4 regions of the Streptomyces sp. NPDC102274 genome follow, and region 1 is predicted to be linked to each of the others. Evidence: riboswitches for the same ligand, from Rfam matches in the RefSeq annotation. Region 1 holds a riboswitch; each other region holds the start of a gene.
What was found. Region 1 has a riboswitch for cyclic di-AMP ahead of ACIRQP_RS17205 (C40 family peptidase). Riboswitches for the same ligand answer to the same signal wherever they lie in the genome.
Positions count from the first base shown of each region.

Region 2: another riboswitch for cyclic di-AMP. It lies ahead of ACIRQP_RS38000 (M23 family metallopeptidase); the one in region 1 lies ahead of ACIRQP_RS17205 (C40 family peptidase).
Region 3: another riboswitch for cyclic di-AMP. It lies ahead of ACIRQP_RS08020 (NlpC/P60 family protein); the one in region 1 lies ahead of ACIRQP_RS17205 (C40 family peptidase).
Region 4: another riboswitch for cyclic di-AMP. It lies ahead of ACIRQP_RS27950 (M23 family metallopeptidase); the one in region 1 lies ahead of ACIRQP_RS17205 (C40 family peptidase).

Region 1 covers NZ_JBIWLW010000011.1:36,824-41,844, forward strand. Annotated here, with positions in the region: gene bioB (biotin synthase BioB) at 1-82, opposite strand, end outside; gene ACIRQP_RS17185 (8-amino-7-oxononanoate synthase) at 225-1,376, shown strand; gene ACIRQP_RS17190 (DUF397 domain-containing protein) at 1,395-1,601, opposite strand; gene ACIRQP_RS17195 (helix-turn-helix domain-containing protein) at 1,610-2,464, opposite strand; gene ACIRQP_RS17200 (ATP-binding protein) at 2,721-3,161, shown strand; gene ACIRQP_RS17205 (C40 family peptidase) at 3,319-3,792, opposite strand; cyclic di-AMP (ydaO/yuaA leader) riboswitch at 3,795-3,992, opposite strand; gene ACIRQP_RS17210 (ATP-dependent Clp protease proteolytic subunit) at 4,307-4,954, opposite strand.
Region 2 covers NZ_JBIWLW010000049.1:15,638-20,658, reverse strand. Annotated here, with positions in the region: gene ACIRQP_RS38005 (aldo/keto reductase) at 1-703, opposite strand, end outside; gene ACIRQP_RS38000 (M23 family metallopeptidase) at 834-1,859, opposite strand; cyclic di-AMP (ydaO/yuaA leader) riboswitch at 1,871-2,024, opposite strand; gene ACIRQP_RS37995 (PP2C family protein-serine/threonine phosphatase) at 2,361-3,587, opposite strand; gene ACIRQP_RS37990 (TipAS antibiotic-recognition domain-containing protein) at 3,781-4,527, opposite strand; tRNA gene ACIRQP_RS37985 (tRNA-Met) at 4,666-4,739, opposite strand; gene ACIRQP_RS37980 (hypothetical protein) at 4,801-5,010, opposite strand.
Region 3 covers NZ_JBIWLW010000004.1:309,578-314,598, reverse strand. Annotated here, with positions in the region: gene ACIRQP_RS08030 (M23 family metallopeptidase) at 1-434, shown strand, start outside; gene ACIRQP_RS08025 (ATP-dependent DNA helicase) at 470-3,034, opposite strand; cyclic di-AMP (ydaO/yuaA leader) riboswitch at 3,320-3,483, shown strand; gene ACIRQP_RS08020 (NlpC/P60 family protein) at 3,482-4,717, shown strand; gene ACIRQP_RS08015 (hypothetical protein) at 4,837-5,021, opposite strand, start outside.
Region 4 covers NZ_JBIWLW010000024.1:23,644-28,664, forward strand. Annotated here, with positions in the region: gene ACIRQP_RS27945 (GntR family transcriptional regulator) at 1-216, opposite strand, end outside; gene ACIRQP_RS27950 (M23 family metallopeptidase) at 409-1,173, opposite strand; cyclic di-AMP (ydaO/yuaA leader) riboswitch at 1,188-1,357, opposite strand; gene ACIRQP_RS27955 (M16 family metallopeptidase) at 1,546-2,928, opposite strand; gene ACIRQP_RS27960 (M16 family metallopeptidase) at 2,946-4,313, opposite strand; gene ACIRQP_RS27965 (DNA topoisomerase (ATP-hydrolyzing) subunit A) at 4,515-5,021, shown strand, end outside.

The sequences.
Region 1 (5,021 bases):
TCGCCAGCACGGCGAGCGCTTCTTCGCGGGTCGGCAGCTCGCGCCGCAGGCCCTTCTCCACCAGCGTGTTCAGCAGGTCCATGGTGCTGATCCTTGCCCACCGAGGACGTCCGAGAAAAGGAGGAACCCCACAACACCGTCGGATCGACGTGTGTGTATGACCACACCCTGACCCGGTGGCGGCCCGGATATGGTCTGTGCGCTGCCTACAAAAGGACCGGACCATGGAGCGTGACCCCTTCGACTGGACCGACGACGAGGCGCGCCGCCGCGAACGGTCGGGTCTGGTCCGTACGCTCCGGCCGCGCCCCGCCGAATCCGGGCTGCTGGACCTGGCGAGCAACGACTACCTGGGGCTCAGCCGCCACCCCGAGGTGACCGGCGCGGCGGCGGAGGCCGCACGCCGCTGGGGCGCGGGCGCCACCGGCTCCCGGTTGGTCACGGGCAGCACCGAACTGCACGCCGAACTCGAACGTGAACTGGCCGCGTTCTGCGGCTTCGAGGCCGCGCTCGTCCTCTCCTCCGGATACGCGGCCAATCTGGCCGCCCTCACCGCGCTCACGGCCAGCGACTCGCTGCTGCTGTCCGACGCGGGCAATCACGCCTCGATCGTGGACGGCTGCCGGCTCTCGCGCGCCGAGACCGTGGTCGTACCGCACACCGAGCCCGAGGCCGTACGCAAGACACTCGACGCGCACGCCGGGCGGCGCGCGCTCATGGTGAGCGACGCGGTGTTCTCCGTGGACGGTGACGCGGCGCCGCTCGGGGAACTGGCCGAGGTCTGCCGTACCCGCGGCGCGGCTCTGCTCGTCGATGACGCGCACGGACTGGGGGTGCTCGGCGCGGGGGGCCGGGGCACCCCGGACGCGGCGGGCATCGCCGGCGCGGACGGTGTGGTGGCCACCGTCACGCTCTCCAAGTCCCTGGGCAGCCAGGGCGGCGCGGTACTCGGCCCGGCACGGGTCATCGGCCATCTGGTCAACGCCGCCCGCACGTTCATCTTCGACACCGGACTGGCGCCGGCGGCCGTGGGAGGCGCGCTGGAGAGTCTGCGGCTGCTGCGCCGGGAGCCCGCCCGAGCGGAAAGGGCGCGCGAGGTGGCCCGCACGCTGCACGGACTGTTGACCGGGGCGGGCCTGACGGCCGTACGACCGGACGCCGCCGTGGTCTCCGTACGGGCGCCGTCACCCGAGGCGGCGGTCCGCTGGGCCGCGGAGTGCCGCGCGGCGGGGCTGGTGGTGGGGTGCTTCCGTCCGCCCTCGGTGCCGGACGGCGTCTCCAGGATCCGGCTCACCGCGCGTGCCGATCTGACGGATCAGCAGATCGGCACGGCGGTGGACACGATCGTCGCGCTCGCGCCGGGGGACACGAGCTGAGCCGACCGGCCCGAGCGGTCAGCGCGCCGGCGCCTCGTCGCGCAGCGCGGACACGAACGAGGTCCAGGCGCCCGCCGAGAAGAACAGATGGGGTCGGGTCACTTCCTTGGAGTCACGTACGGCCAGTCCGCCCGCGTCGCTGGGGGCGCACTCCACGCAGTTGTTCGCGCCGGTGCTGTAGCTGCTCCGATGCCATGCGGATGGCCATGTCAGGTGGGGGGTCATGATGCTCCCTAGGCGCCGTCACCGATCCCGGCGATGAGATCCAATGAATCCTCGGTCGAGAGGGCATGCGCCTGCATAGTGCCGAACGCCGCGCAGTACGCCTCAAGGTCTTCTTTCCGCTCCAGATAGAGGCTATTCGTCAAATGGTCGAGAACGACCAAATCCAGATCAGTAATGTGCGGAAACGAGAAGATAACGAAAGGGCCGGTAAGTCCTACATAGCCGCCGGCCGTGAACGGCAGCACCTGAAGACAGACATGCGGAAGACGGGCCAGCTCCGACAGCCGCAGCAGCTGCTCCCGCATCACGCCGGGCCCGCCCACCTGACGGCGCAGTACGGCCTCGTCCAGCACGGCGTGCAGCTCCAGAGGTATGCCGGTGCGCAGCACTTCCTGGCGGGCGAGCCGCACCTCGACCAGGGAATCGACCGTCGCGGAGGGCGTTCCGCCGAGCGCGGCGCGGGTCACGGCGCGGGCGTACGCGGGGGTCTGGAGCAGCCCCGGGACCACGGAAGTCTCCAGCGTGCGCGCGGTGCGGGCCTGGGACTCCAGGCTGATGAAGTCCCGGTACTGTGGCGGGATCACGCCGCCGTACGCCATCCACCACCCCTGTCCGTTGCTGGTGGTCCCGGCCAAGGCGCCCAGCAGCAGCCGTAGTTGTGGATCGGTGATGCCGAGCGCGTCGAGCAGCCCGGCCAGATCCTCGTCCTTCACCCCGCTGACGCCCGTCTCGATCCGGCTGACCTTCGACTGATGCCAGCCGAGCAGCCGCGCGGTCTGGCCGCTCGTCAGTCCCGCGCCCTGCCGCAACTTGCGCAATTCCTCACCCAGCCTGCGCCGGCGCACCTCTGGAATATGCCGCATGAATGATTCCCTCCCCGCTCTGTGTTCGTCGCCCCCTCGGGCGCCGCGGCGGAGAAGATATCTTTTCGGCGCCCAAATACGGTCTCGCGTTGCAGAGTTCACCGCTTTGAGCGACAGATATATGCAGATCTCCGTGGATCGGCCCTGGGAACGGCACGATCAGTGGCAGGCTGGCGCGAAGCACGGTCCGAGGCCGTCCGCGCAGTCATCCGCACTGTGCCGGAGCCAGGCCCGGCGGGAAAGGGACGGCGTCGCCATGGCAGACCACCAGGAAGCATCCATCACCCTGCCGAGCGATCCCGCCTCGGTCACCGCGGCGCGAAGATACGTCGTGGACCTGCTGGCCGAGTGGGGGTTGCCGGCGCGGGAGGACATGACCGAGACGGTCCGGCTGATCGTCTCGGAACTGGCCACCAACGCGGTGCAGCACACCTTGGGCCAGTCACCCACATTCACCGTGGAGATCCGGCTCGAACGCGACGAGCGGCTGCGTGTCGGAGTCACCGACAGCCATCCGCGCTGGCCGCAACGGCTGCCCGCGGCCGTGCAGCAGGACAACGGACGCGGCATGGTGATCGTCCGCTCGCTCACCGCCGAGCAGGGGGGACAGGTCGCCGTCACCCCGACCGCCGAGGGCGGCAAGACGGTCTGGATCGTCCTGCCGTGGACGGTCCCGGTACCGGCTGACGTGAGCTGACCCCAGCTGACCGGGGCCGGACCGGGGCCGTCCCCGCCGAACCGGGGCCGTCCTCGCCGGGGCGGGGACGGCCCCTCCGACGCGTCGTCAGCGTCCGTGCGGCCGGGGGCTGTGGGGGCGCCTGTGGGGGCGGGAGGGCCGGTGCGGGCGGCCGGGGTCAGTGCACCCGGCCATACCAGACGCTCCCGGACCAGATCCGCTCCAGCCGTACCAGCGCCCCGGTCTTAGGCGAGTGCCAGATCCTTCCCCTGCCGGCGTAGATCCCGACGTGATAGACGCTGCTGCCCCAGTGGAAGAACACCAGATCTCCCTTGCGTCGGTGGGAGGGGGAGACAGGGCGGGACGCGTTGTACTGCTGCTGGGCCGTACGGGGGAGTTGCTTGCCGGCCTTCTTGTACGAGTAGAGCGTCAGCCCGGAGCAGTCGAAGCGATGGGGCCCCGTGGCTCCCCACCGATACGGCGAGCCCGCCTTCGAGGCGGCGATGTTGAGGGCTTTGACCGCGCGTGTGGCGGCTTCGGCCTCGGACGTGGCGCCGGGCACGAGCATCGTGCCGCCGAGCGCGGCGAGTGTGAGGACCGAAACCGCACCGGTCCTGGACAGCAGAGAGGGGGCATTCGTCTGCGCGGTCATGTGCATCCCTTCGTCAGCCGCCTGTGAAGGATGACCTGTCGGGTTCGGGCTGGCGAAGTTGCCCGGCCGCTCTCACGGCTTCACCCCGAGGGACGACCACACCGGGCGTCGTCCCGTACTGCCTGGGTCCTCCACTCCTGCCGATCCACTCCTGTCGACCAGGCATCCGGTGCGGCGGCAGGACTCGGCGTCCGCCCGGACCGCCCCGCCGCGGTGGCGGGGGCTTGTCGTCCCAGGATCTTGACGCAGGAACAGGTGGATATCCGAGACGAAACGACTATATGTGAAGTACGTCACGACTGATACGAAAGGGTGGCAAAGGGGTGTGTCGCGCCGGGGTGTGAGCCCGATGAGGGCCGTACCCGCAAGGGAGTCCGGGGCGCTTCGCCGATCCGGTCGCTCCGCGCAACTTGGACCCCCGTAAGCGTCCTGACAGTCCATCCGCCGAACGTGCGAGCCGTTCCCGTATGGGCGGCGTCCATACGGGAACGACTCGCCGTCCCAGCACCGGTGTTCAGTGCCCGCCAAAGGCGTTGTGCGGCGTGTTGAGGGAAGCCTTGCGGTTCTGTACGACGTGATCGAGCAGCCCGTACGTCCGGGCGGCGGGCGCGTCGAAGATCGTGTCGCGCTCGATGTCCTCGGTGATCCGCTCGGTGCTCTGCCCGGTGTGACGCGCCAGCATGGAGGTGAGCAGGGACCGCAGTCGGAGCATCTCCCGGGCGTGGATCTCCAGGTCGGACGGCTGGCCCTGGAGCGGCTCCTCGATGGCGGGCTGCTGGAGGACGAGCCGCGCGCCGGGCAGCGCCAGCCGCTTGCCGGGCGCCCCGGCGGCCAGCAGTACGGCGGCGGTCGAGGCCGCCTGTCCGAGGCAGATGGTCTCCACGTCGCAGGTGACGATCTGCATCGTGTCGTAGATCGCGGACATGGCGCTGATGGAGCCGCCCGGGGAGTTGATGTAGAGCGAGATGTCCCGGTCGGGCGCGGCGTATTCGAGGTGGATGAACTGCGCGATCACATCGTTGGCCGCGGTGTCGTCGACCGGGGTGCCGAGGAAGATGATCCGCTCTTCGAGGAGCTTGGAGTACGGGTCGAGGGTGCGGGTCCCGTTGGTCGTCCGCTCGGTGAACTCGGGCAGGACGTAGCGGGCTGACGGACGGTTCATGGCATGCCTCTCCTCGTACGCGGGTCTCGCGCGTCTCGCGGTCTCTGTCAGGTCTCTGTGAAAAATG
Region 2 (5,021 bases), on a different contig from region 1:
TGCCGGCACGAGGACTGTCGACCGTGGTCCCAGGACGGTACTTACCGGTGAGGAAACCCGAGGCCAGCGCGGGGTACGGCACGGTCGAGAGGCCGTGACGCCGCACGGTGTCCCGGAGGTCGCCCTCGTACGTGTCCCGGGAGACCAGGTTGTACCGCGGCTGGAGCGCGACATAACGGGCCAGCCCCTCGCTCTCCGAGAAGGCGAGCGACGCGGCCAGCCGCTCCGCGTCGATGTTGGAGGCGCCGATCGCGCGGACCTTGCCCGCCTTCACCAACTGGTCGAGGGTGGTGATGATCTCCTCGACCGGGACCTCGGGGTCGTCGAAGTGCGTGTAGTAGAGGTCGATGTGGTCCGTACGGAGCCGGCGCAGCGACTCCTCGACGCCGGCCGTGATGGTGGCCGCCCGGAGCCCCTTGTACCGCGGGTGCGCGCCGATCTTGGTCGCGACCAGCACCTCGGAGCGATTGCCGCGCGAAGCGATCCAGTTGCCGATGACGGTCTCGGATTCACCGCCCTCGTTTCCCGGTGCCCACGAGGAGTACAGGTCGGCGGTGTCGATGAAGTTCCCGCCCGCGGCGGCGTACGCGTCGAGAACGGCGAAGGAGGCCGTCTCGTCGGCGGTCCAGCCGAAGACATTCCCGCCGAGGGCGAGCGGGAAAACGTGCAGGTCGGAGGAGCCCAGAGGGCGCAGAGTGGTCACGGGCGGCTGTAACTCCCCGAGGAGTCCGCCCTATTCCGCTCCGCGCCCTCATGTGGGCCGTATGGAGGAACGTCCGCGGGGAGATGCCCGCGGGGAAGGTCTGTGGAGGAAAGGTCCGCGGAAGGGAGGTCTACGGGGTGAGGCCCTTGCCGCGCAGCCAGCTCATCGGGTCGATACCCGTGCCGCCCGCCGTGTGGACTTCGAGGTGCAGATGCGCGCCGGTCACATTGCCGGTCGCGCCGACCCTGCCGATGACCTCGCCGGTGGTGACCTTCTGCCCGGCGCTCACGCTGATGGACGACTGGTGGGCGTACCAGATCTCCGTGCCGTCATCGAGCTCCAGGACCGTGCGGTATCCGTACGAGCCCGACCAGCCGGCCGACTTGACGGTGCCGCTGTGCACGGCCTTGAGCGGGGTGCCCGTCGGCGCGGCGAAGTCCAGGCCGGTGTGGTAGCCGGAGGACCACAGGGAGCCGGACTGACCGAAGGTCGAGGTGATCGTGTACGAGGAGGTGGGGATCGCGTAGCTGGCGGCCAGCTTGGCCAGCCGTTCCTTCTCCGCCTTGGCCTTGGCCTCCGCCTCGGCCTTCTTCTTCGCCTCTTCGATCTTCTTCTCGGCCTCGGTCTGCTGCTTCTTGGCCTCGGCCGCGGCCTTCTTCGCCGCCGCCGACTCCGCGGCCGCCTGCCGCGCCGCGTCGGCCCCGGTCTGCTGCGCCTCGGCCTGCTGGAGGATACGGGCGCGCAGCGCCTCTCCCGCGTCGGTGGCGCCCTGTTCGGTGTCCGTGACCGTGAGCCCGGCGGTGGTGAGCGGGGCGGCGAGCGTTTCGGGCTCGGAGTCGTCCGACCCGAGGGAGCCCATTCCCGGCAGGGACTTGGCGTCCGGGAGCTTGTCCGTGATCGCGTCGGGCAGGGATATGGAGACCGCGGGCTTGTCCTGCGCGGTGGCGATGCCGCCCGCGCCGACGGCGGCGATGACGCCGACACCGAGGACAGTGGAGCTACGGGCCAGTCCGCGCTGCTTGGCGACGCGGTGCCTGCCGCGTACGGGCCGTATGGACTCCTCGGTGGGGTTCCATTCCCCCCATGCCCTGTCCGGCTCGTCGCCGGGGGAGCGTGTTTCGAAGAGGGCTTCGGGGGCAGGCTTGTTGGACGCCACTGAGGCGTGCTCCTTTCCTTCCTTCTCGCCTACCGGGTTAGCTGACGGGTTCGGAGCAGGAAGGTCTCCTACGGGCGCTCCTGCCGCACAAGGCGACAAAAGACACCCGATTCACCCCAATTGGTGGTTCCCCGGTTCCCTCGCGGGATTCGGCGCGTGCGCACGGTGCCATCTCTTGCGACGGCTGGGACGACCGCGCTGCGTTATCGAACGTTAATAGAGACCCGGGCCTTATTCCAAGCTGTTCCGGGTGATCGTTAACGACTTCGCATCGGACGTACCAGGACAGACAGGAACGCAATCGGGCGAGTTGAGGGCCCGTCAGGGCGGTTCGCATTTCTGACGGTGTGTCAAATGTTATGCGGAGCGGTACCTCTCGACTACGGACGGTGGCGAGGGCTCCGGCGAGGGCGATTCCGGTGCCGTCGCGGGAGCCGGCTCCGGCGCCGGCCGCGGCCGTCTCACGGCACCAGCGTCCGCCTCACGGCGCCGGCCGCCGACTCACGGCACCAAGGGAATGGTCCTGCGCCGCTCCGGCTCACCCTCCGAGGGCCGGCTGACCGCCAGCAGCGCCATGTCGTCCTGGCTCCCGCCGCCCGTGTGCCGCCGCACGTCGTCGATGATCGCCTGGAGCATCTCGTCGGGCCCCTGGAAAACCCGTCCGTCGAGCCGTTCGCGCGGGACGTAGAAGACCCCATGGGCATCGCGCGCCTCGGTGAGCCCGTCCGTGTAGAAGAGCAGCGTCGCGCCTTCCGGATACAGGGCCTGTTCCGCGCGGTCCGGCCACGAGCCCAGTTCGCTCATCCCGAGCGGCAGCGCGGGGTCGCTCGGGATGAGCATCCGCACCTCGCCGTCGCCGCGCATCAGCAGCGGCTCGGGGTGGCCGCGGTTGACCAGCCGCACCACACCCTCGTCGTGCGGGATCTCGGCGAGCACGGCCGTGGTGAACCCCTCGAAGACATCGAGCCCGTCCCGCCGCGTCCCCTCCCGCCTGAGCGCGCGCTCCAGCCGCTGCGCGACCGCTTCGAGCGAACTCTCCTGCTCGGCGGCCTCCCGGAAGGACCCGATGACCACCGCCACCGCTTCGACCGCGTCAAGACCCTTCCCCCGTACGTCACCGACCACCAGCCGCACCCCGTACGGCGTGTCCTGTACGGCGAAGAGGTCCCCGCCGATGAACGCGCCCTCCTGCGCCGCCTCGTACCGCGCGGCGATCCGCAGCCCCCCGATCCGCTCGGCGGGTCTGGGCAGCACGGCGCGCTGGGCGGTCTCGGCGATGACGCGGGCGGAGGCCAGCCGCTCACCGCTGCGCCGTACGACACCGTTGATGTACAGCGCCAGCAGGGAGACCACCAGCACCGTCAGCACCTCGCTGATCGACTCCACCTGGAACTGGGTGTCCGCATGCGTATGCAGCACCACCTCGGCGACCAGCGAGGTGAAGGCGATGATGACGGTGCCGGCCATCGGGTAGAACGGGGCGGCGATCAGCGGAGCCGCGGCGAAGAGGGGGGACGCGGTGACGCGCGTCGGGGTCACCAGGTCGAAGATCACCGCGGCAATGATCACCAGCACGGGCAGCACCCGCACCAGCCTGCGTCCGGTACGGCCACGTCCGCCCGGATACCGGCCGCCGCCGCGGACATTGTCGCCGGGCGTCCAGAAACCCGTTCCACGACCTGCCCAGCGACCGGCCTCCTCAGCCGCCCGTCGGCCTCTGCCGCCGATGCCCTTTCCGAGCTTCCTCAGTCTCCACACCAGTGGTCTCCTGCCCGGTCCGCCGACTGCTGCGGACGGTGCCGCGCTCCACCAGGCTGGCCGCTGCCACCCCGGGCGGCGACTCGCCGTCGGCCGAGTGGACTACCGCGGCGGATCCGCCGGCCGGCCGAAGCTCCCGGGGAACGGCGAGCCGACGGCCCGATCAGTCGGTCAGGTGGCGCTCGGCGTACACCTTCATGGCATCCCGCACGAGCACAGCCGTACCTTCACCGTACTTGTCGTACGTGGCGGCGAAGCGCGCGTCATCGACATACATCGCCGACACCCCGATGACATACGACCTGGTGGGCTCGGACGTGGCAGACAGCCAGTCGCAGTGACGCCGGGCCACCGCCTGCGCCTGGTCGCTGTCGGCGGCGAGCCCCGCCGCGGCCGCGCGCCCCCAGTCCCGGGCGATGCCCTCGTGCTGGTCCAGGTACCCCCGCCGCTCCTCCTCGCTCAGCGACCGCCACCAGCGGTCGCTCTTCTCGTATGCCGCGCGGCCCCACCGCTCGGTCACCTCCTCCTCGTACCGCGTGTGATCGAATCCGTCGAGTACGTCCTCGGCCATGAGTTCCTCTCCCGTCGCCGTCTTGTGGAGAGTGGTCCGCACCGAGGCGATCAGCCGCCCGATGCGCTCGCGTTCCTGCTCCAGCAGCTTCAGATGGCCGCGCAGGGCGGCGGCCGTGTCCTGCTGGCCGTCGAGGACCCGCGCGATCGCCGGCAGACCGAGCCCCAGTTCCCGCAGCAGCAGAATCCGCTGGAGCCGGAGCAGGGCGTCCTGCCCGTAGTAGCGATAGCCATTGCTGCCGGTACGGCTGGGCTCAAGGAGCCCCAGCTCGCCGTAGTGCCTGAGCGTGCGGCTCGTCGTGCCCGCTTTCTTCGCGATTTCCTGGATCGACCACTCCATGGCTTCGACGGTAGAACTTGACGTTACGTAAAGGTCAAGACGTAAAGGTCGAGCGGGTAAGCCGGACCGGGCGGCCGGGTGGGCGGACACGACGAAGGCCCGGATTCACCAGGAATCCGGGCCTTCGTTTTCTTCCAGTAGCGGGGACAGGATTTGAACCTGCGACCTCTGGGTTATGAGCCCAGCGAGCTACCGAGCTGCTCCACCCCGCGCCGTTGAATGCAACTCTACGCCATCCGGAGCAAGATCATCACCACTCGGCGCACGGACGTCCTAGGCGGCCTCGACGACATCCGCGTGGACGGCGGCGGCCCACTCCACCAGAAGCCGCTGGTAGCGCTCCTGCTCGGCGGGCGGCAGCGTGCCACCGGCGCGCGCCCACAGGGCACGGATCTCCGCGTTGACGACAGCGGCGGACCTGACGGCGCGTAACGAGTCACCGTCACCGGAAGCGTGGGAAGAAGTGGACGAGGAAGCGAACATAGGAGCAAGGC
Region 3 (5,021 bases), on a different contig from region 1:
GGCGTGACGCGGAGGCGGCCCGCAAGGAGGCCGAGCGCCCCAAGTTCGTCCTCCCCGTCTCGCAGCACGGGCTCAGCGCGCGATACGGCCAGGCCGGCGTCAACTGGATGTCCATCCACACCGGGATCGACTTCCCCGTGTCGTACGGCACGCCGGTGATGGCCGCGACCGACGGCACCGTACGCACGCAGTACAACAGCGCCTACGGCAACATGGCGATCGTGACCGCGCCCGACGGCACCGAGACCTGGTACTGCCATCTCAGCACCACGAAGATCCGCTCCGGTTCGGTCAAGGCCGGTGACGTGATCGCGTACTCGGGGAATTCGGGCAACTCCACCGGACCGCACCTGCACTTCGAGGTACGGCCCGGCGGCGGCGCCGCGATCGACCCGCTGGCCTGGCTCCGCAGCCACGGCGTCGACCCGACGTAACGGGCGCCCCGCCGGGGCCCGTTACGTCGTCGTACTCACAGCTTCTCGACCGGCGCGTACCGCAGCAGCAGCCGCTTGGGCTTCGTGTCCCCGAAGTCGACCGTCGCCTGCGTGTCCGCGCCCGTGCCCGTCACCGCCATGACCGTGCCGAGGCCGAACTGGTCGTGCGTGACGCGGTCCCCGACCGCCAGCGCGATCACCGGCTTGTCGGTGGTGCGCCGCGTGGCGAAGCCCGAGGGTCCGCCGCCCGCCCTCGACCGCGAGGCGGCCGACAAGGACGACGACAGCGAGGACGCGATCCCGGACGTGGGCCCCGCCGGGATCTGCGCACCGGTCCGCTTCCACTCCAGGTGCTGTCCCGGGATCTCCTCCAGGAACCTCGACGGCGGGTTGTACGAGGGCTGGCCCCACGCGCTCCGCATCGACGACCGGGTCAGATAGAGGCGCTCGCGGGCGCGCGTGATGCCGACGTACGCCAGCCGCCGTTCCTCCTCCAGCTCCTTCGTCTGGCCGAGGGCGCGCATGTGCGGGAAGACGCCGTCCTCCATGCCCGACAGGAACACGACGGGGAATTCGAGGCCCTTGGCGGTGTGCAGCGTCATCAGCGTGATGACACCGGAGCCGTCCTCGTCCTCGTCGGGGATCTGGTCGGAGTCGGCGACGAGCGCCACTTTCTCCAGGAATTCGGCGAGCGTACCGGTCGTGGCGGCCGTACCAGTCGTGGCGGCCGTACCGGCAGTGGTCGCCGCGTCCGTCGTACCGGTGGCGTCGGCAGCATCCGCGCCGTCGCCCGCCGCCTCCGCGGCGGCCGCCTGGCCGCGCTCCTGCTCGAACTCCAGTGCCACCGCGGCCAGTTCCTGGAGGTTCTCGATACGCGTCTCGTCCTGCGGGTCGGTCGATGCCTGCAACTCCGCCAGATAGCCCGTCCGTTCGAGCACGGCCTCCAGGACCGTCGCGGGCCCGGCGCCGGACTCGACGACCGTGCGCAACTCCTCCATCAGCGCGTTGAACCGCTTGACGGCGTTGGCCGAGCGGGCGGCCATTCCATACGCCTCGTCCACGCGCCGCAGCGCCTGCGGGAAGGTGATCCGCTCGCGCAGCGCGAGCGCGTCGATCATCGCCTCCGCGCGGTCCCCGATGCCGCGCTTGGGCACATTGAGGATGCGGCGCAGCGGAACGTTGTCCTCCGGGTTGGCCAGAACGCGCAGATAGGCCAGCACGTCGCGGACCTCCTTGCGCTCGTAGAAGCGCACTCCGCCGACGACCTTGTAGGGCAGGCCGACCCGGATGAAGATCTCCTCGAAGACACGGGACTGCGCGTTCGTACGGTAGAAGACCGCGACATCGCCCGCCTTGGCCTCGCCCGCGTCCGTCAGCCGGTCGATCTCGTCGGCGACGAACTGCGCCTCGTCGTGCTCCGTGTCCGCGACGTAGCCGGTGATCTGGGCGCCCGCGCCGGCCTTCGTCCACAGATTCTTCGGCCGACGGCTCTCGTTCCGCTCGATGACCGCGTTGGCGGCGCTGAGGATCGTCTGCGTGGAGCGGTAGTTCTGCTCCAGCAAAATAGTCGTCGCGTCCGGGTAGTCCTCCTCGAACTGGAGGATGTTACGGATCGTGGCGCCCCGGAAGGCGTAGATCGACTGGTCGGCGTCACCGACGACACACAGCTCGGCCGGGTCGTGCCCCTCTCCGGAGGGGCCCACCAGCTCGCGTACGAGCGTGTACTGGGCGTGGTTGGTGTCCTGGTACTCATCCACCAGGACGTGCCGGAAGCGCCGCCGGTAGTGCTCGGCGACATCGGGGAACGCCTGGAGCAGATGGACGGTGGTCATGATGATGTCGTCGAAGTCCAGCGCGTTGGCCTCGCGCAGCCGCGCCTGGTACATCCGGTACGCCTCGGCGAGCATCTTCTCGAAGCCGTCGGTGGCCTGGTCGGCGAAGGTCTCCTCGTCGATCAGCTCGTTCTTCAGATTCGAGATCTTGGCGCTGAAGGACTTGGGCGGGTAACGCTTGGGGTCGAGGTCCAGATCGCGGCAGACCAGGGCCATCAGACGCTTCGAGTCGGCGGCGTCGTAGATGGAGAACGAGGAGGTGAACCCGAGCCTCTTCGACTCGCGCCGCAGGATCCGTACGCAGGCGCTGTGGAACGTCATGACCCACATGGCGTTGGCGCGCGGGCCGACGAGCTGGCCGACACGCTCCTTCATCTCGCCCGCGGCCTTGTTGGTGAACGTGATCGCCAGTATCTGACCTGGATGGACGCCGCGCGTTCCCAGCAGATGCGCGATCCGGTGGGTCAGCACCCGGGTCTTGCCCGACCCGGCCCCGGCCACGATGAGCAGGGGCGAGCCGGTGTGCACGACGGCCGCGCGCTGCTCCTCGTTCAGCCCTTCGAGCAGCGCGGCGGGGTCCACGACCGTGCGCGGGGCGCCGTCGCGGTGGTACTGGTCCCGCGCCGGGGGCGTGTCGTAGGCACCCTGGAAGAGGTCGTCGGGCACCTGCTCCGGTGCGTGCTCGGCGTCGTCCTCGGGCGGCGGGGGATGCTCGTCGCCGGAGGGCTGGAGGTCCGCCAGGAAACTGTCGTCAAAGAGGCTGCTCATCGCTGTCCGAGTCTAGGCCGCCGCACTGACAGACCGCGCCCGCCTTCGGAATTCCCCGGCCGCATCCCCGGCCGCATCCCCGGCCACCGTCACCATCACCACCGGCGGCACCATGGTCACCCACCGTGATGAACGGGCGCCAGCGGCGCGTTCCGCACATCGCACGCGCAAATGGTCACGAAAATGTATCGGGCATATCGGCCATCGACCTTCACACCAGCACCACACCTTGGCTAGCGTGCTCGATCAGGCAGCCCGTACCCCCAACGGCGACCCACGCCAAGCGGGCGGCCCACGCCGAATTCGGGCTTTCCGGAAGGAAGTTCGAAACCGGGGACCCACACTGCACAACCGGGGTGAATCGGGCCTTTCGCTCAAGGCCCGTAGGGCAGCCTTCCGTTCCGCCCGAACCCGACAGCTAACCCGGTAGGCGGTCCACGGAAGGAGATGCCGACCTTGGCGTCGCATCGCAAGCCGCGCAGCCTCAGCGGAGTACGTACCGCCTCTCCCGCCGTCGGGATCACGACGGCCGCGCTCGCCTCGGTCACGTTGCTCACGGCGCAGAGCGCGAGCGCCGCGCCCGTCGAGCCGAAGCCGTCCATGGAGGAGGTACAGAAGAAGGTCGACGATCTGTACCGCCAGGCCGGCGGTGAGACGCAGAAGTACAACAGGGCGAAAGAGGCCACGCAGAAGCAGAAGCGCGCGGTCGACCGGGTGCTCGACGAGGTCGCCAAGCGCGCGGACAAGCTGAACGAGGCCCGGCGTACGCTCGGCTCGTTCGCGGCCGCGCAGTACCGGGAAGGCGCGGTCACCTCGACCGCCGCCCTGCTGTTCGCGGACAGCCCGCAGTCGTTCTTCGAGCAGAAGCAGGTGACGGACCGGCTGACGGAGCGTCAGCGCGGGGTCCTCGCCGACTACCAGACGCAGCAGGCCGACGCCGCGAAGAAGCGGCAGCAGGCGTCCAAGGACCTGGAGTCTCTCACCGCGTCGCAGACCGCGCTGCGCACCAGCAAGCAGAACGTGCAGCAGAAACTCGGCGCGGCGCGTGCGCTGCTGTCGAAGCTGACCACGGAGGAGAAGGCGCGGCTGGCCGCGCTGGAGCGCAAGAAGGAAGAGGAGGCCCGCCGCAAGGCGGAGGCACAGGCGAAACAGGAGGCCCGCGCGAAGGCCGAGGCCGAGCGCAAGCGCAAGGAGCAGCAGGCTCAGGCCCCCTCGACCGGTACGGGCACCGGCTCAGGCTCCGATACGGGCACAGGCACGGGCTCAGGTGATACCGGCACAGGAACAGGTACCGGCACGAGCGGCGGCACCGGCGCCTCGGACGGCAGCTACGCCACCAAGGCCGCCAAGGTCCTCTCCTTCGCCCGCGCCCAGATAGGCAAGCCGTACGTCTGGGGCGCCACAGGACCCAGCTCGTACGACTGCTCGGGCCTGACCCAGGCGGCCTGGAAGGAGGCGGGAGTGGAGCTGCCGCGCACCACCTGGGACCAGGTGAAGGCCGGTACGCGCGTCGCGACCGAGGATCTGCTCCCCGGTGACCTGGTCTTCTTCTACGACGACATCAGCCATGTCGGGATCTACATCGGCGACGGCATGATGATCCACGCCCCCAAGCCGGGCGCGAACGTCCGCGAGGAGTCGATCTACTACATGCCGATCTACGGAAGCGTCCGCCCCGCCTGACGGGCAGCGTGCCGCACGCGGGAGACGGCCCCCGGCCCCCGAACCGCAGACCGGGAGCGGGGGCCCGGACCGAGGACCGGGAGCAGGGGCGGACCCGAGGACCGGGCCCCGGGGCCGTGTCAGGTCCAGAGCGTGGCGATGAAGATGTTGGCCACCGTCAGCCCGCCCACCATGCCGAACAGCTGCTTCGGGGCGGTCTCGTCGTCACGCTTCACGTACACCACGGCCAGGATCACGACCAGCACCGCGAGCTTGATGCCGATCTTGATGTTGTTCACCGTCTGGTCGTCGGCCTGGTTGAGGC
Region 4 (5,021 bases), on a different contig from region 1:
CTGCTCGGTGGGCTCGGCCACGCAGGCGCCGACATGGCGGCGGGTGGTCACGAAGCCCTCCGACTCCAGCGTGCGCAGGGCTTCGCGCACCGGGACGCGGGAGACGCCGTAGCGCCGTGCCAGTTGCTCCTCCGTGAGCCGGCTGCCACGTTCGAATACGCCGGAGACGATGTCGTCGCGAATCGCCGTGCATACCGAGTGCGCGGGAACGCGCATGTCCGAACCTCCGCCTTAATCCGCGCGAAACGCCGCCGATTGACGCCTGTTCCGTGACTCTATTGCAATCATCGCGGATTTCCGATGGGTGCCCGGAATCAATGGATATCTTTTGGCCAGCGGACGTGGCGGGCACGGGGGCGGAGCGCCGAAGGCCCCGGCGCGGGCCGGGGTCTTCGGGGGGCGGAGTGGTCAGACGCTCACGCCGTGTGCACGCAGATACGCGACGGGGTCGATGTCCGAGCCGTAGTCGGGGCCCGTCCTGGCCTCGAAGTGGAGGTGCGGCCCGGTGGCGTTGCCGGTCGCGCCCGAGAGGCCGATCCGCTCCCCCGGGATGACGCTCCGGCCGACGGCGACGCCGATCGAGGAGAGGTGGCCGTACTGGGTGTACGTGCCGTCGCTCATCCGCAGCACGATGTTGTTGCCGTACGAGCCGCCCCAGCCCGCCTCGACCACGGTGCCCGCTCCTACGGCCACGACGGACGTGCCGGAGGCGGCGTGGAAGTCGATTCCGGAGTGGCTGCCGGAGGACCAGAGCGAGCCGCCCGCCCGGTACCCGGTGGTGATGTACGAGCCGGCGATGGGGAGCCGGAAGGCATTGAGGCGCTCGCGCTCGGCGGCCCGGGCCGCACGCTCCTTCTCCGCGCGGATCTCCTTGGCACGGGCCTCCGCCTTGCGCGCCGCCTCGGCCCTCGCCCTGACCTCGGCGGCGGCCCGGCGCTGCGCGTCGGCCTGGGCGTCGATGGTGCCGGCGAGAGAGTCGTTGATGACCAGGGCCTGGGTCAGACCGGTCTGCCGGGCGGCGGCCGCGCCGGTGTCGGCGGCGAGCGCCGGGGAAGCGGCGAGGGTGCTGATGACGCCGGTGGCGGTGAGCGTCGCGGCACCCGCGACGCTCACGCTCCTGCGGCTCATACGGCTGCGGGCACGATGCTTCCCGGTGGCACGGGTGAACGCCATGGAGGTGGCTGGTCCTTTCCTTCCTTCTCGCCTACCGGGTTAGCTGACGGGTTCGGAGCAGGAAGGTCTCCTACGGACCCCTCCGCGCGATCGAGCCGCGAAGGCCGTCCGATTCACCCCAGGGACGTGATGGGTCCCCGGCTCCCCGGGCTCGCGCCTGACGGGGACTCGGCGATGACTGCCCGATGCCGCGGACGCGGCGTAACTGGCGGACAGCCGGACCGACGTTAAGCAGGTGGTCTTTCAATCACCAAACAGACAGGCCCCTTTGTAGCGCACACCACAGGGCAGAGCGCCACCCTCACCAACAAAGAGGGACATAAAGGGAAACCCCGGCGGCCGAAGCCACCGGGGTTCCATGAAGCGGCCGGATCAGCCGGTGACGACCGTCACTTCGCCGATCCCGAGAGCCGTGACCGGCTCCTTGATCTGCGCGGCGTCACCGACGAGCACGGTGACGAGCCGGTCCACCGGGAAGGCGTTGACGGCCGCGGCCGTCGCCTCGACGGTGCCGGTCTCGGCCAGCCGCGCGTACAGCTGCGCCTGGAAGTCGTCCGGGAGGAACTGCTCGACCTGGTCGGCCAGCGTGCCCGCGACGGAGGCCGCCGTCTCGTACTTCAGCGGGGCCACCCCCACCAGGTTCTGGACGGCCACATCGCGCTCGTCGTCGGTCAGCCCCTCGGCCGCGAGGGTGCGCAGGACCGTCCAGAGGTCGTCCAGCGCCGGGCCGGTGGACTCGGTGTCCACGGAGCCGCTGATGGCGAGCATCGCCGCGCCGGTCGCACCGCCCGGCGCGTCGGGCGCCGAGGAGCGCAGCACCTGACCGAAGGCCCGTACGCCGTAGGTGTAGCCCTTCTCCTCGCGCAGCACCCGGTCCAGCCGGGAGGTGAGCGTGCCGCCCAGGCAGTATGTGCCGAGGACCTGGGCGGGCCAGACCCGGTCGTGCCGGTCGGCGCCGATGCGGCCGATCAGCAGCTGGGTCTGGACGGCGCCGGGCCGGTCCACGATCACCACGCGGCCCGTGTCGTCGGCGGTCACGGGCGGCACGGGACGGGGAGCGACGGTGTCGCCGGTCCAGGTGCCGAGGGTCTCGGCGAGGACCTCGTCGAGACCGACGCCGGTGAGATCACCGACGATCACGGCGGTGGCGGTGGCGGGGCGAACATGCGCCTCGTAGAAGGCGCGCACGCCCGCGGCGTCGATGCGCTCCACCGTCTCCTCGGTGCCCTGGCGCGGCCGTGACATGCGCGAGGAGGCCGGGAACAGCTCCTTGGAGAGCTGCTTGGCGGCCCGGCGGCCCGGGTTGGCGGTCTCGTGCGGGATCTCGTCGAGACGGTTGCTCACGAGCCGCTCGACCTCGCTGTCCGCGAAGGCGGGGGCCCGCAGCGCCTCGGCGAGCAGGCCGAGGGCCTTGGTCAGCCGGGAGACGGGGACCTCCAGGGAGATCCGGACGCCCGGGTGGTCGGCGTGCGCGTCGAGCGTGGCGCCGCAGCGCTCCAGCTCGGCGGCGAACTCCTCGGCGCTGTGCTTGTCGGTGCCCTCGGAAAAGGCCCGCGCCATGATCGTGGCGATGCCGTCGAATCCCTCGGGCTCGGCGTCCAGCGGGGCGTCGAGATTGATCTCGACCGCCACCACCTGCTGCCCGGGACGGTCGCAGCGCAGCACCGTCAGGCCGTTGTCGAGAGCGCCGCGCTCGGGGGCGGGGAAGGCCCAGGGCCTGGCCTCGCCGGCCGTCGGGCGTGGGTGGAAGTCCATGGTCACGGCAGCGTCGGTCACTGGTCCGCCCCCTCGTGCTCGTCGGTCTCGTCTTCATCGGCGGAGGCCTCGTCGCCGTCGGCGGTGACCGGTTCGTAGACCAGCACCGCGCGGTTGTCGGGGCGCAGCCGCGCCGCGGCGACGGCCCGTACCTCCTCGGCGGTGACATCCAGGACGCGGGTCACGGCGGTCAGGGCCAGCTGCGGGTCGCCGAAGAGCACGGCGAACCGGCACAGCTCGTCGGCGCGGCCGGCGACCGTACCGAGCCGGTCCAGCCACTCGCGCTCCAGCTGGGCCTGGGCCCGCTCCATCTCCTCCGCGGTGGGGCCCTCGGCGGCGAAGCGTGCCAGCTCCTCGTCGACCGCGGCCTCGATCTCCGGGACCTCGACACCGCCGGAGGTCTTCACGTCCAGCCAGCCCAGGGAGGGCGCGCCCGCCAGGCGCAGCAGTCCGAAGCCCGCGGCGACCGCGGTCCGGTCGCGGCGCACCAGCCGGTTGTGGAGCCGGGAGGACTCGCCGCCGCCGAGGACGGTCAGCGCCAGATCCGCGGCGTCGCACTCACGGGTGCCGTCGTGCGGCAGCCGGTAGGCGGCCATCAGCGCGCGTGCCGGGACCTCCTCGTGGACCTCCTCGCGCAGCTGCTCACCGATGGTGTCCGGGAGCGAGCCGTCGCGCGGCGGCTGCTTGCCGTCGTGGGACGGGATCGAGCCGAAGTACTTCTCGATCCAGCCGAGCGTCCGCTCGGGGTCGATGTCGCCGACGACCGAGAGCACCGCGTTGTTCGGCGCGTAGTTCGTACGGAAGAACGCGCGGGCGTCCTCCAGGGTCGCCGCGTCCAGGTCGGCCATCGAGCCGATCGGGGTGTGGTGGTACGGATGGCCCTCGGGGTACGCGAGCGCGGTCAGCCGCTCGAAGGACGTACCGTAGGGCACATTGTCGTACCGCTGGCGGCGCTCGTTCTTGACGACGTCCCGCTGGTTCTCCATGGACTCGTCGTCGAGCGCGGCGAGCAGCGAGCCCATCCGGTCGGCTTCCAGCCAGAGCGCCAGCTCCAGCTGGTGGGTGGGCATCGTCTCGAAATAGTTGGTGCGCTCGAAGCTGGTGGTGCCGTTCAGAGAGCCGCCGGCCCCCTGCACCAGCTCGAAGTGGCCGTTCCCCTTCACCTGCGCCGAGCCCTGGAACATCAGATGCTCGAAGAGGTGGGCGAGTCCCGTACGGCCCTTGACCTCGTGGCGTGAGCCGACGTCGTACCAGAGGCACACCGCGGCGACCGGGGTCAGGTGGTCCTCGGAGAGCACCACGCGCAGGCCGTTGGCCAGGCGGTGCTCGGTCGCTGTCAGGCCGCCGGAACCGGCCTGCGCTGTGGCCGTGTGACCCATGGGCATGTACGTCCCTTCGATCGCGATGTGGAGAAGTCCTGCCACTGTATGCAAGCGTGCTCGCACCTGGCGAAGTTCCCGGTGCGAGCACCCCCGACGCGTGCTCAACGACGGGTCGAGGTCGGGGTTGTCAGTGGCGCGGTCCACAATGGTCCGCGTCAGTCAGAGAAGTTGCCGTTCAGAACCTGTGAAGGAGCCGCAGCCGCGATGGCCCGCCGCAGCACGAAGACCCCGCCGCCGGAGGACTTCGAGGAGAAGATCCTCGACATCGACGTGGTCGATGAAATGCAGGGCTCCTTCCTCGAGTACGCCTACTCGGTGATCTACTCCCGGGCCCTGCCGGACGCCCGCGACGGTATGAAGCCGGTGCACCGCCGCATCGTGTACCAGATGAACGAGATGGGCCTGCGCCCCGACCGCGGCTATGTGAAGTGCGCGCGCGTCGTCGGTGAGGTGATGGGCAAGCTCCACCCGCACGGAGACGCGTCGATCTATGACGCCATGGTCCGCATGGCACAGCCGTTCTCGATGCGGTTGCCACTGGTGGACGGCCATGGCAACTTCGGTTCGCTCGGCAACGACGATCCGCCGGCCGCCATGCGTTACACCGAGTGCCGGATGGCCGACGCCACGTCACTGATGACGGAGTCGATCGACGAGGACACCGTCGATTTCGAGTCGAATTACGACGGCCAGGAGCGGGAACCGGTCACG